Regions from separate parts of the Streptomyces sp. V3I8 genome, predicted to be linked through region 2. Evidence: riboswitches for the same ligand, from Rfam matches in the RefSeq annotation. Region 2 holds a riboswitch; the other holds the start of a gene.
The links. A riboswitch is a leader RNA that binds a small molecule or an ion and turns the genes downstream of it on or off. The one in region 2 is predicted to bind S-adenosylmethionine.
Positions count from the first base shown of each region.

Region 1 (4,740 bases), 2.4 Mb from region 2:
CGACCGCGCGGTTCCCCGCGCCCCTGGGAAGCCGGGGGCGCGGGGCGCCGCCGCTAGGCCGCGCGGCGCGACACGTACTCCGTGACGTCGATCATCGGGGGGCGTTCCTCCAGGTCCACCGAGTACGTGCGCGGCTCGAAGCCGTGTTCCCCCCGCTCGAACTGGGTCAGCACGGGCCGGATCATGTGCCCGCGGGCGAGCCGCAGCTGAGCCGTCCGGTAGATCGCCGCGGACATCCGCCCGAGCGCCTGCCCGTCCTGGTGCCGGTGCCTGCGCACCCCCACGTCCACCTGTGCGAGCGCGTCGAGCCCGACGAGGTGCAGCGCGTCGACGAGCATGCCCAGCTCCACCCCGTACCCGACGGGGAACGGAAGCTGTTCGAGGAGCGAGCGGCGCGCCGCGTACTCCCCGCCCAGCGGCTGGACGAAGCCCGCCAGGTGCGGCCAGTGCATGTTGAGCAGCGGGCGGGCCATCAGCTCGGTGACCCGGCCGCCCTGGCCGGCGGCGGCGCCCAGCGGGCGGTCGTACATCGCCTTGACGAGGTCCACGCCCGGCTCGGTGAGCAGCGGACCGACGATCCCGGTGACGAAGTCCGCCGAGAACTCCCTCAGGTCCGCGTCGACGAAGGCGACGATGTCCCCGCGGGTGACGAGCAGCGAGCGCCACAGCACCTCGCCCTTGCCGGGCACGGCCGGGAGGCGCGGGAGTATCTCGTCCCGGTGCACCACCCGGGCCCCCGCGGCGGCGGCGACCTCGGAGGTGCGGTCCGTCGACCCCGAGTCGATCACCACCACCTCGTCGACGAGCGGCACCTTCGCGGTCATCAGCTCACGGCGGATCACGGCGACGATCTCGCCGACGGTCGCCTCCTCGTTGAGCGCGGGCAGTACGACGCTCACCGTGGAACCGGTGGAGCGCTTCGCGGCGATCAGCTTCTTGAGCGGGCGGTCCTTCACGGACCAGGAGCGCGTGCTCAGCCAGCGCTCGACGTCTTCCAGCACGTGCGGCTCTCCCTTGCGTTCATCGGGATGCGTGTGCCCGCCGCGACCGATGCCGGTGTGACGGTCATCTCGCGGTTCGGACGGCTCTCTCCACCATCCAGGCCTTCGGTTACAGTCTTGAGCAACGTTGATGACCATCGCATGTCGAGGGTCGTTGCGTGTAAAACTAAAAGCACGACGAACACCGCAGACGAACACCACAATCGAATACCGCTCATCCAGAGGGGCAGAGGGATACGGCCCGTTGAAGCCCCGGCAACCCTCCAGCCGGTCTCGTCCTGGTCATCGCCGATCAGCGCAGCGAGGCTCCCGGCTCGGGAAGGTGCCAAATCCGTCTCACGGCGAAGTGCGCCGTGAGGAAGATGAGGAGAAAGGGCCTCGCCTCCATGGCTGCGCAGACTGTTGCAAGCACCACGAATGCAACCACCACGAACCCCACCGCCCCCGCCGCGGACTCCGTCGACCTCGGCCCGGCCGCCGCGCTGTCCTGCCGCGAGTGCGGCCACCGCGTCCCGCTCGGTCCGGTCTTCGCCTGCGAGGAGTGTTTCGGCCCGCTGGAGATCGCGTACGACTTCTCGGGCTACGACACCGAAGAGCTCCGCAAGCGCATCGAGGCGGGCCCCGCGAACATCTGGCGCTACGCGCCGCTGCTGCCCGTCCCCGCGGACGTCGCCGACAAGCCGAACATCAACCCCGGCTGGACCAAGCTCGTCCAGGCCGACAACCTGGCGCGCGAGCTGGGCGTCGACGCCGGCAAGCTCTTCGTGAAGGACGACTCCGGCAATCCGACGCACTCCTTCAAGGACCGGGTCGTCGCCCAGGCGCTGGAGGCCGCGCGCGCGTTCGGCTTCACCACGCTCTCCTGCTCCTCCACCGGCAACCTCGCGGGCGCGGTGGGCGCCGCCGCCGCGCGGGCGGGCCTGCGCTCGTGCGTGTTCATCCCGCACGACCTGGAGCAGGGCAAGGTCGTCATGGCCGCGGTCTACGGCGGCGAGCTCGTCGGCATCGAGGGCAACTACGACGACGTGAACCGCTTCTGCTCCGAGCTGATCGGCGACCCGGCCGGCGAGGGCTGGGGCTTCGTCAACGTCAACCTGCGGCCGTACTACGCGGAGGGGTCCAAGACCCTGGCGTACGAGATCTGCGAGCAGCTCGGCTGGCGGCTGCCGGACCAGCTGGTCGTGCCGATCGCCTCCGGCTCGCAGCTCACGAAGATCGACAAGGGCCTGAAGGAACTGATCGCGCTGGGCCTCGTCGAGGACCGGCCGTACAAGATCTTCGGCGCCCAGGCCGAGGGCTGCTCGCCGGTGTCCGTCGCGTACAAGGCCGGGCACGACGTCGTACGGCCGCAGAAGCCGGACACGATCGCCAAGTCGCTGGCGATCGGCAACCCGGCCGACGGCCCGTACGTGCTCGACATCGCCCGCCGAACCGGGGGCGCGGTGGAGGACGTGGACGACGTCCAGATCGTCGACGCGATCAAGCTGCTGGCGCGGACCGAGGGCATCTTCGCGGAGACCGCCGGCGGGGTGACGGTGGGCGTGGCGAAGAAGCTGATCGAGAGCGGTCTGCTGGACCCGGCCCTGACGACCGTCGTCCTCAACACCGGGGACGGTCTGAAGACCCTGGACGCGGTCGCGTCCGACACCGGGCTCACCGCGACCATCCGCCCGAACCTCGACTCCTTCCACGAGGCCGGGCTCGGTTCCTAGCCGCTGTCCGCACGCCGCGGGCCGGTGAGGGCCGGCCGCGCGGTTCCCCGCGCCCCCCGACGGGGCGCCCTGCACCCAGCCACACCCGACGGAGGTCCCCGTGAGCGTCAACGTCCGTATCCCCACCATCCTGCGTACCTACACGGGTGGGCAGGCCGAGGTGGCCGCCGAAGGGGCGACCCTCGGTGATGTCATCGCCGACCTGGAGAAGAACCACACCGGGATCGCGGCCCGGGTCCTGGACGACCAGGGGAAGCTGCGGCGGTTCGTCAACGTGTACGTGAACGACGACGACGTCCGGTTCGAGCAGGGCCTGGAGACGGCCACGCCGGACGGCGCCGGCGTCTCGATCATCCCGGCGGTCGCCGGAGGCTGAGGGTCCGCCGCGGTGGCCGGAGGCCGGAACCGGCGCGCCGACCGGAATTACCCCACGTGACGCCGAACACGCAGAGTTCATCGAATTGCCCCCTCCGTGAGAGAAGCGGAGGGGGCAATTCTGTATGGTTGAGCGAGGTACAGTTGGGGAAGCTGCTTCGTTCCGCCCGCCCGACCTCTGTGAGTCCGCGCCCGGAGCCCGACAAGAAGCGGCCAAAGTACCCGGTCCTTTCAAGCCGTATATGGCAATTCCCGGGCCCGACTTGCCCTGAATCTTCTTGAATCCTTCACATATTTCCGATCAGCCGCGCCCGGAATTCTCGTCGGATTGACCTGTTGCAGAGGGCAGTTGGACGGATACATTCGGCCGCGGTCGACGCGTTCCGGCGCACACCCCCAACCGTTGGGGGGTGAGGTCTGACCCGGATCCGCGAAGTGCGGGTCTGTGCAAGGGCCAGTAATAGGGGAGTTAGGCATGGCTCAGGGCACCGTCAAATGGTTCAACGCGGAGAAGGGGTACGGCTTCATCGCGGTCGACGGTGGTGCGGATGTTTTCGTCCACTACAGCGCGATTCAGATGGACGGCTACCGCACCCTGGAAGAGGGTCAGCGGGTCGATTTCGAGATCTCGCAAGGCCAGAAGGGGCCGCAGGCGGACATGGTCCGTCTGGCGACCGGCTGAAGCACGCGCCGACTTACTGCAGCGACGTTCTTCTCCGAAGGGCCCGCACCTCCCGGGTGCGGGCCCTTCGGCATGCCCGGGGCGGTCCTCCGGTGCCCCCGGCGCGGGTGCCGGCGGGCCGGAACGCCGACAGCATGATCATCGACTCCCCGTCGCCGCACCCGCTCCCACCTGCGGATCATCGAGAGGCGCTTGCACTCTCATGGGTCGAGTGCTAATCATTGCGTTAGCACTCTGAAGGTGAGAGTGACAACGAGGACCGGGTCGGTGAGGCCCGCAGGCCAGGTGGGGCAAGGAACCACCGAGGTCGGCAGGCCGTCCGTCGCGGGCGCAGGCGCGGTCCTGGAGATTCCACCCCAGTCCGGGAGGACCACTTCACATGGCCAAGATCATCGCGTTCGACGAGGAGGCACGGCGCGGTCTCGAGCGCGGGATGAACCAGCTCGCCGACGCCGTCAAGGTCACCCTTGGTCCCAAGGGTCGCAACGTCGTCCTCGAGAAGAAGTGGGGCGCCCCCACGATCACCAACGATGGTGTTTCCATCGCCAAGGAGATCGAGCTCGAGGACCCGTACGAGAAGATCGGCGCCGAGCTGGTCAAGGAAGTCGCCAAGAAGACGGACGACGTCGCCGGTGACGGAACGACCACCGCGACCGTTCTCGCCCAGGCGCTGGTCCGCGAGGGCCTGCGCAACGTAGCCGCCGGCGCCAACCCGATGGCTCTCAAGCGCGGTATCGAGAAGGCCGTCGAGGCCGTCTCCGGTGCCCTGCTGGAGCAGGCGAAGGATGTCGAGACCAAGGAGCAGATCGCTTCGACGGCCTCCATCTCCGCCGCCGACACCCAGATCGGCGAGCTCATCGCCGAGGCGATGGACAAGGTCGGCAAGGAAGGCGTCATCACGGTCGAGGAGTCCCAGACCTTCGGTCTGGAGCTCGAGCTCACCGAGGGCATGCGCTTCGACAAGGGCTAC
Region 1 covers NZ_JAUSZL010000002.1:3,974,547-3,979,286, reverse strand. Annotated here, with positions in the region: gene QFZ75_RS17430 (glucosyl-3-phosphoglycerate synthase) at 54-1,001, opposite strand; SAM riboswitch class I at 1,213-1,370, shown strand; gene thrC (threonine synthase) at 1,388-2,713, shown strand; gene QFZ75_RS17420 (ubiquitin-like small modifier protein 1) at 2,814-3,089, shown strand; gene QFZ75_RS17415 (cold-shock protein) at 3,564-3,770, shown strand; gene groL (chaperonin GroEL) at 4,150-4,740, shown strand, end outside.
Region 1: linked by a shared signal. The riboswitch ahead of thrC (threonine synthase) and the one ahead of QFZ75_RS28075 (aminotransferase class V-fold PLP-dependent enzyme) in region 2 are both predicted to bind S-adenosylmethionine.

Region 2 (4,740 bases):
AGGGTTACCTCGAGGCGCTCGGCGACTTCGATGAGCCCGTCGGTCCTGCATTCTGGGAGCGCGGATGAGCACTACGACCACCTCCGACTCGCGCTCGCGCGAGAAGGCGCCGGCCGGCGAGCGGGTCGCCGACTGGGCCGACGGCCGGCTGGGGATCTACTCCCTGGCCAAGGCCAACATGCGCAAGATCTTCCCGGACCACTGGTCCTTCATGCTGGGCGAGATCTGCCTCTACAGCTTCCTGATCATCATCCTCACGGGTGTGTACCTGACGCTGTTCTTCCACCCCTCGATGAACGAGATCGAGTACCACGGAAGCTACGTCCCGCTCCAGGGGCAGCTGATGTCGGAGGCCTTCGCCTCCACGCTGGACATCAGCTTCGACGTCCGCGGTGGTCTGCTCATCCGGCAGATCCACCACTGGGCGGCGATCGTCTTCCTGGCCGGCATGTTCGTGCACATGATGCGCGTGTTCTTCACCGGCGCGTTCCGCAAGCCGCGTGAGATCAACTGGCTGTTCGGCTTCCTGCTGTTCGTCCTGGGCATGTTCACCGGGTTCACCGGCTACTCGCTCCCGGACGACCTGCTCTCCGGCACCGGTGTCCGCTTCACCCAGGGCGCCATCCTGTCGATGCCGATCGTCGGCACGTACATCTCGATGTTCCTGTTCGGCGGGGAGTTCCCGGGCGGCGACTTCGTCGCGCGGTTCTACTCGATCCACATCCTGCTGCTGCCCGGCATCATGCTGGGGCTCGTGGTCGGCCACCTGATCCTGGTCTTCTACCACAAGCACACCCAGTTCGCGGGTCCCGGGAAGACGAACAAGAACGTCGTCGGCATGCCGCTGCTGCCGGTCTACATGGCCAAGGCCGGAGGCTTCTTCTTCCTGGTCTTCGGGTTCATCGCCATGATGGCCGCGGTCGCGACCATCAACCCGATCTGGGTGCTGGGGCCGTACCGGCCGGACCAGGTGTCCACGGGCGCCCAGCCCGACTGGTACATGGGCTTCGCCGAGGGCCTGATCCGGGCGATGCCCGGCTGGGAGATCAACCTCTGGGGCCACACCCTGGTCCTCGGTGTACTCATCCCGCTGGTGGTCTTCGGCCTCTTCCTGGCGATCATCGCGCTCTACCCGTTCATCGAGTCCTGGGTCACCGGGGACAAGCGCGAGCACCACATCCTGGACCGCCCGCGCAACGCCCCGACCCGTACGGCCTTCGGTGTCGCCTGGGTCACCGCGTACGTGATCATGCTGATCGGCGGTGGCAACGACATCGTCGCCACGCACTTCCACCTGTCGATCAACTCGGTCACCTGGTTCGTCCGGATCGGGTTCTTCGCCGGACCGGTGCTCGCGTTCATCGCCACCAAGCGGATCTGCCTCGGCCTGCAGCGCCGGGACCGGGACAAGGTGCTGCACGGCCGCGAGTCGGGCATCATCAAGCGCCTGCCGCACGGTGAGTTCGTCGAGGTGCACGAGCCGCTCAGCCAGGAGGCCATGCACACCCTCACGGCGCACGAGCAGTACAAGCCGGCCGAGATCGGTGCCCCGGTCGACGAGAACGGCGTCGAGCGCAAGGTGAAGGGCCCGCAGAAGCTCCGGGCCAAGCTGAGCAACGCCTACTACGGCGAGGACAGCCAGATCCCGAAGCCCACCGCCGAGGAGTACAAGGAGATCACGAGCGGCCACGGCCACCACTGATCCCCGACCTGTCCGCCACGGCAGGAGCCCCGTCCATTGCATGGACGGGGCTCTTTGCCGTCCCGGAGGCTGGATAGGGTGGACCCACGTCCACGCAACGAACCCAGGAGCGGCAGATGAGCGCTGTGACCCCCGCCGGAGGCGACTTCGCGGCGGGCCGTTCCTGGCCCGCCCTCCTGAACGGCCTGCTGGACGGGCGCGACCTGAGCGCCGACGACACGGCCTGGGCGATGGACCTGATCATGCGGGGCGAGGCGACCGACGCCCAGATCGCCGGGTTCGCGGTGGCCCTGCGGGCCAAGGGCGAGACCGTCGACGAGATCTCCGGCATGGTCCGCGCGATGTACGCGCACGCCAACGTGATCGAGGTGCCGGGGGAGACCGTCGACATCGTCGGCACGGGCGGGGACGGGGCGAAGACCGTCAACATCTCCACGATGTCGGCCGTCGTCATCGCCGGTACGGGCGCCAAGGTCGTCAAGCACGGCAACCGCGCCGCCTCCTCCGCGTCCGGCGCCTCGGACGTGCTGGAGAAGCTCGGCGTGAACCTGGAGCTGACACCGCGGCGGGTGGCCGAGGTGGCCGAGGAGGCCGGGATCACCTTCTGCTTCGCGGTGAAGTTCCACCCGGCGCTGCGCCATGTGGCGGCGGCGCGGGGACAGCTCGGCATCCGGACGACCTTCAACTTCCTCGGCCCGCTGACCAATCCGGCACGGGTGAAGGCGCAGGCGGTCGGGGTCGCGCACGCGCCCATGGCGCCGATCGTGGCCGGGGTCCTGGCCGAGCGCGGCAACTCCTCGCTGGTCTTCCGCGGCGACGACGGGCTCGACGAGCTGACCACCACGGCCACCTCCCGGGTGTGGGTCGTCCGGGACGGGAAGGTGCGCGAGGAGGCCTTCGACCCGCGGGACGTGGGGATCGAGCTGGTCCCGGTGGAGGCGCTGCGGGGGGCCGACGCCTCGTACAACGCGGAGGTCGCGCGGCGGCTGCTGGGCGGGGAGCAGGGGCCCGTGCGGGACGCCGTCCTGCTGAACTCCGCGGCGGCGCTGGTGGCCCTGTCGCCCGGTTCCGCTCCGCTCGCGGACCAGATCCGGGCGGGGATGGCTCGCGCCGCGGAGGCCATCGACTCGGGGGCCGCCTCGAAGGTGCTGGAGCGGTGGGTGGCCGCGTCCCACTCGTAGTACGTCGGCTGCCGGCCCGTCGTGGCTGGTCGCGCAGTTCCCTGCGTCCCTGGATATCCAGGGACGCAGGGAACTGCGCGGGTGCCCCCACCGGCCCGCACCCGGCCGTCGTCCTCGTCCCGTATCGCGGACAGCGGGTTGCGTCGCGGTGATCGTATGGCAAGATGCTGGCAGGTCATGAGTGACAGTCATGAGGCCCCGGCCGACTGTCCGGCAACCCTCCGTCCGTGGCGGGGTGCCCCGGGTGAGGACCAGGTCGTAGGCAGTGAGGTCTACGGCAAGCGCGGACCCCTCGCCGCTCGCTGGAGCGGGGACACCAGGGGTCCTGGTCGTTCGAGGGAGCCTTACATGAGCAAGCGAATGCGATAGGGCGCCGAGCCCCACCTCCGCGTATCCCCTTCCCCGTTCACCTTCCCTGTGCCGAGCCCCGTCCGCCGGCCCAGTGACTCCGCCTGCCCCACAGGAGCCCGCCATGTCTGTCTCCACCGCTGCCGCCGACCGGACCGCCCCCTGCGCCACCGGCACCTCCGCGCCCCTGCCCGTCCTCGGCCGCGACGTCACCGTCCCGCTCGTGACCGGCGGCGAGGTCACCTACGCCGCCCTCGACTACGCCGCCAGCGCCCCCGCCCTCCAGCGCGTGTGGGACGACGTGGCCGCGTACGCCCCGTACTACGGCAGCGTGCACCGCGGGGCCGGATACCTCTCCCAGCTCTCCACGGACCTCTTCGAGAACGCCCGCAGGACCGTGGGCGAGTTCCTCGACTGCCGCGGCGACGACGAGGTCGTCTTCACCCGGTCCACCACCGACTCGCTGAACCTCCTCGCCGCCGCCCTGCCCGCCGACTGCCGGGTCTTCGTCTTCGAGACCGAGCACCACGCCTCGCTGCTGCCGTGGCGCGACGCCCGCGTCACCTACCTCGACGCCCCGCGCACCCCGGGCGAGGCCGTCGCCACGCTGGAGCGGGCCCTCGCCGACCGCGACCCGCGGGGCCCGGCCCTCGTGTGCGTCACGGGCGCCTCGAACGTCACCGGCGAGCTGTGGCCCGTACGGGAACTGGCCGCCGCCGCCCACGCGCACGGCGCCCGGATCGTGCTCGACGCCGCCCAGCTCGCCCCGCACCACCCCGTCTCCGTACGGGACCTGGACGTGGACTGGGTCGCGTTCTCCGGGCACAAGCTGTACGCGCCGTTCGGCGCGGGCGTGCTCGCGGGACGCTTCGACTGGCTGCGCGAGGCCGACCCGTACCTCGCCGGCGGGGGCGCTTCGCGGAAGGTGTCGCGGCGTACGGACGGCGGTGTCGACGTGGAGTGGCACGAGAGCGCCACCCGCCACGAGGCCGGCTCGCCCAATGTCATCGGCGCCTACTCCATCGCCTCCGCGTGCAGGGCCCTCACCGAGGCCGGTTTCGACACGCTGGTCGCCCGCGAGCAGCACCTCGTGGACACCGTCCGCCGGGGCCTCGCCGAGGTGCCCGAGGTCCGCGTGCTCTCGCTCTTCGGTGACGACGCCCCGCGCGTCGGTGTGATCTCCTTCGTCGTCGAGGGCTGGAACAGCTCGCACTTCGCCGCCGCGCTCTCCGCCGAGTACGGCATCGGCGTCCGCGACGGCCTCTTCTGCGCCCACCCGCTCGTCCGTACGCTCCTGGGCAGCGACCCGCAGGCGCAGGGCGAGTGCGGTGCCCCCGAGGCCGCGCCCGGCGAGAAGTCGCTGAACGCCATCCGCGTCAGCTTCGGCGCCGGCACCCCCGACGAGCACGTGGACCGCTTCCTGCGGGCGGTGCGGGAACTCGTCGAGGACGGTGCCCGCTGGAACTACCGCACCGAGGACGGCCGCTGCGTCCCGGCCACGGCCACCGG
Region 2 covers NZ_JAUSZL010000002.1:6,368,145-6,372,884, forward strand. Annotated here, with positions in the region: gene QFZ75_RS28060 (ubiquinol-cytochrome c reductase iron-sulfur subunit) at 1-68, shown strand, start outside; gene QFZ75_RS28065 (cytochrome bc complex cytochrome b subunit) at 65-1,702, shown strand; gene trpD (anthranilate phosphoribosyltransferase) at 1,819-2,883, shown strand; SAM riboswitch class IV at 3,057-3,173, shown strand; gene QFZ75_RS28075 (aminotransferase class V-fold PLP-dependent enzyme) at 3,356-4,740, shown strand, end outside.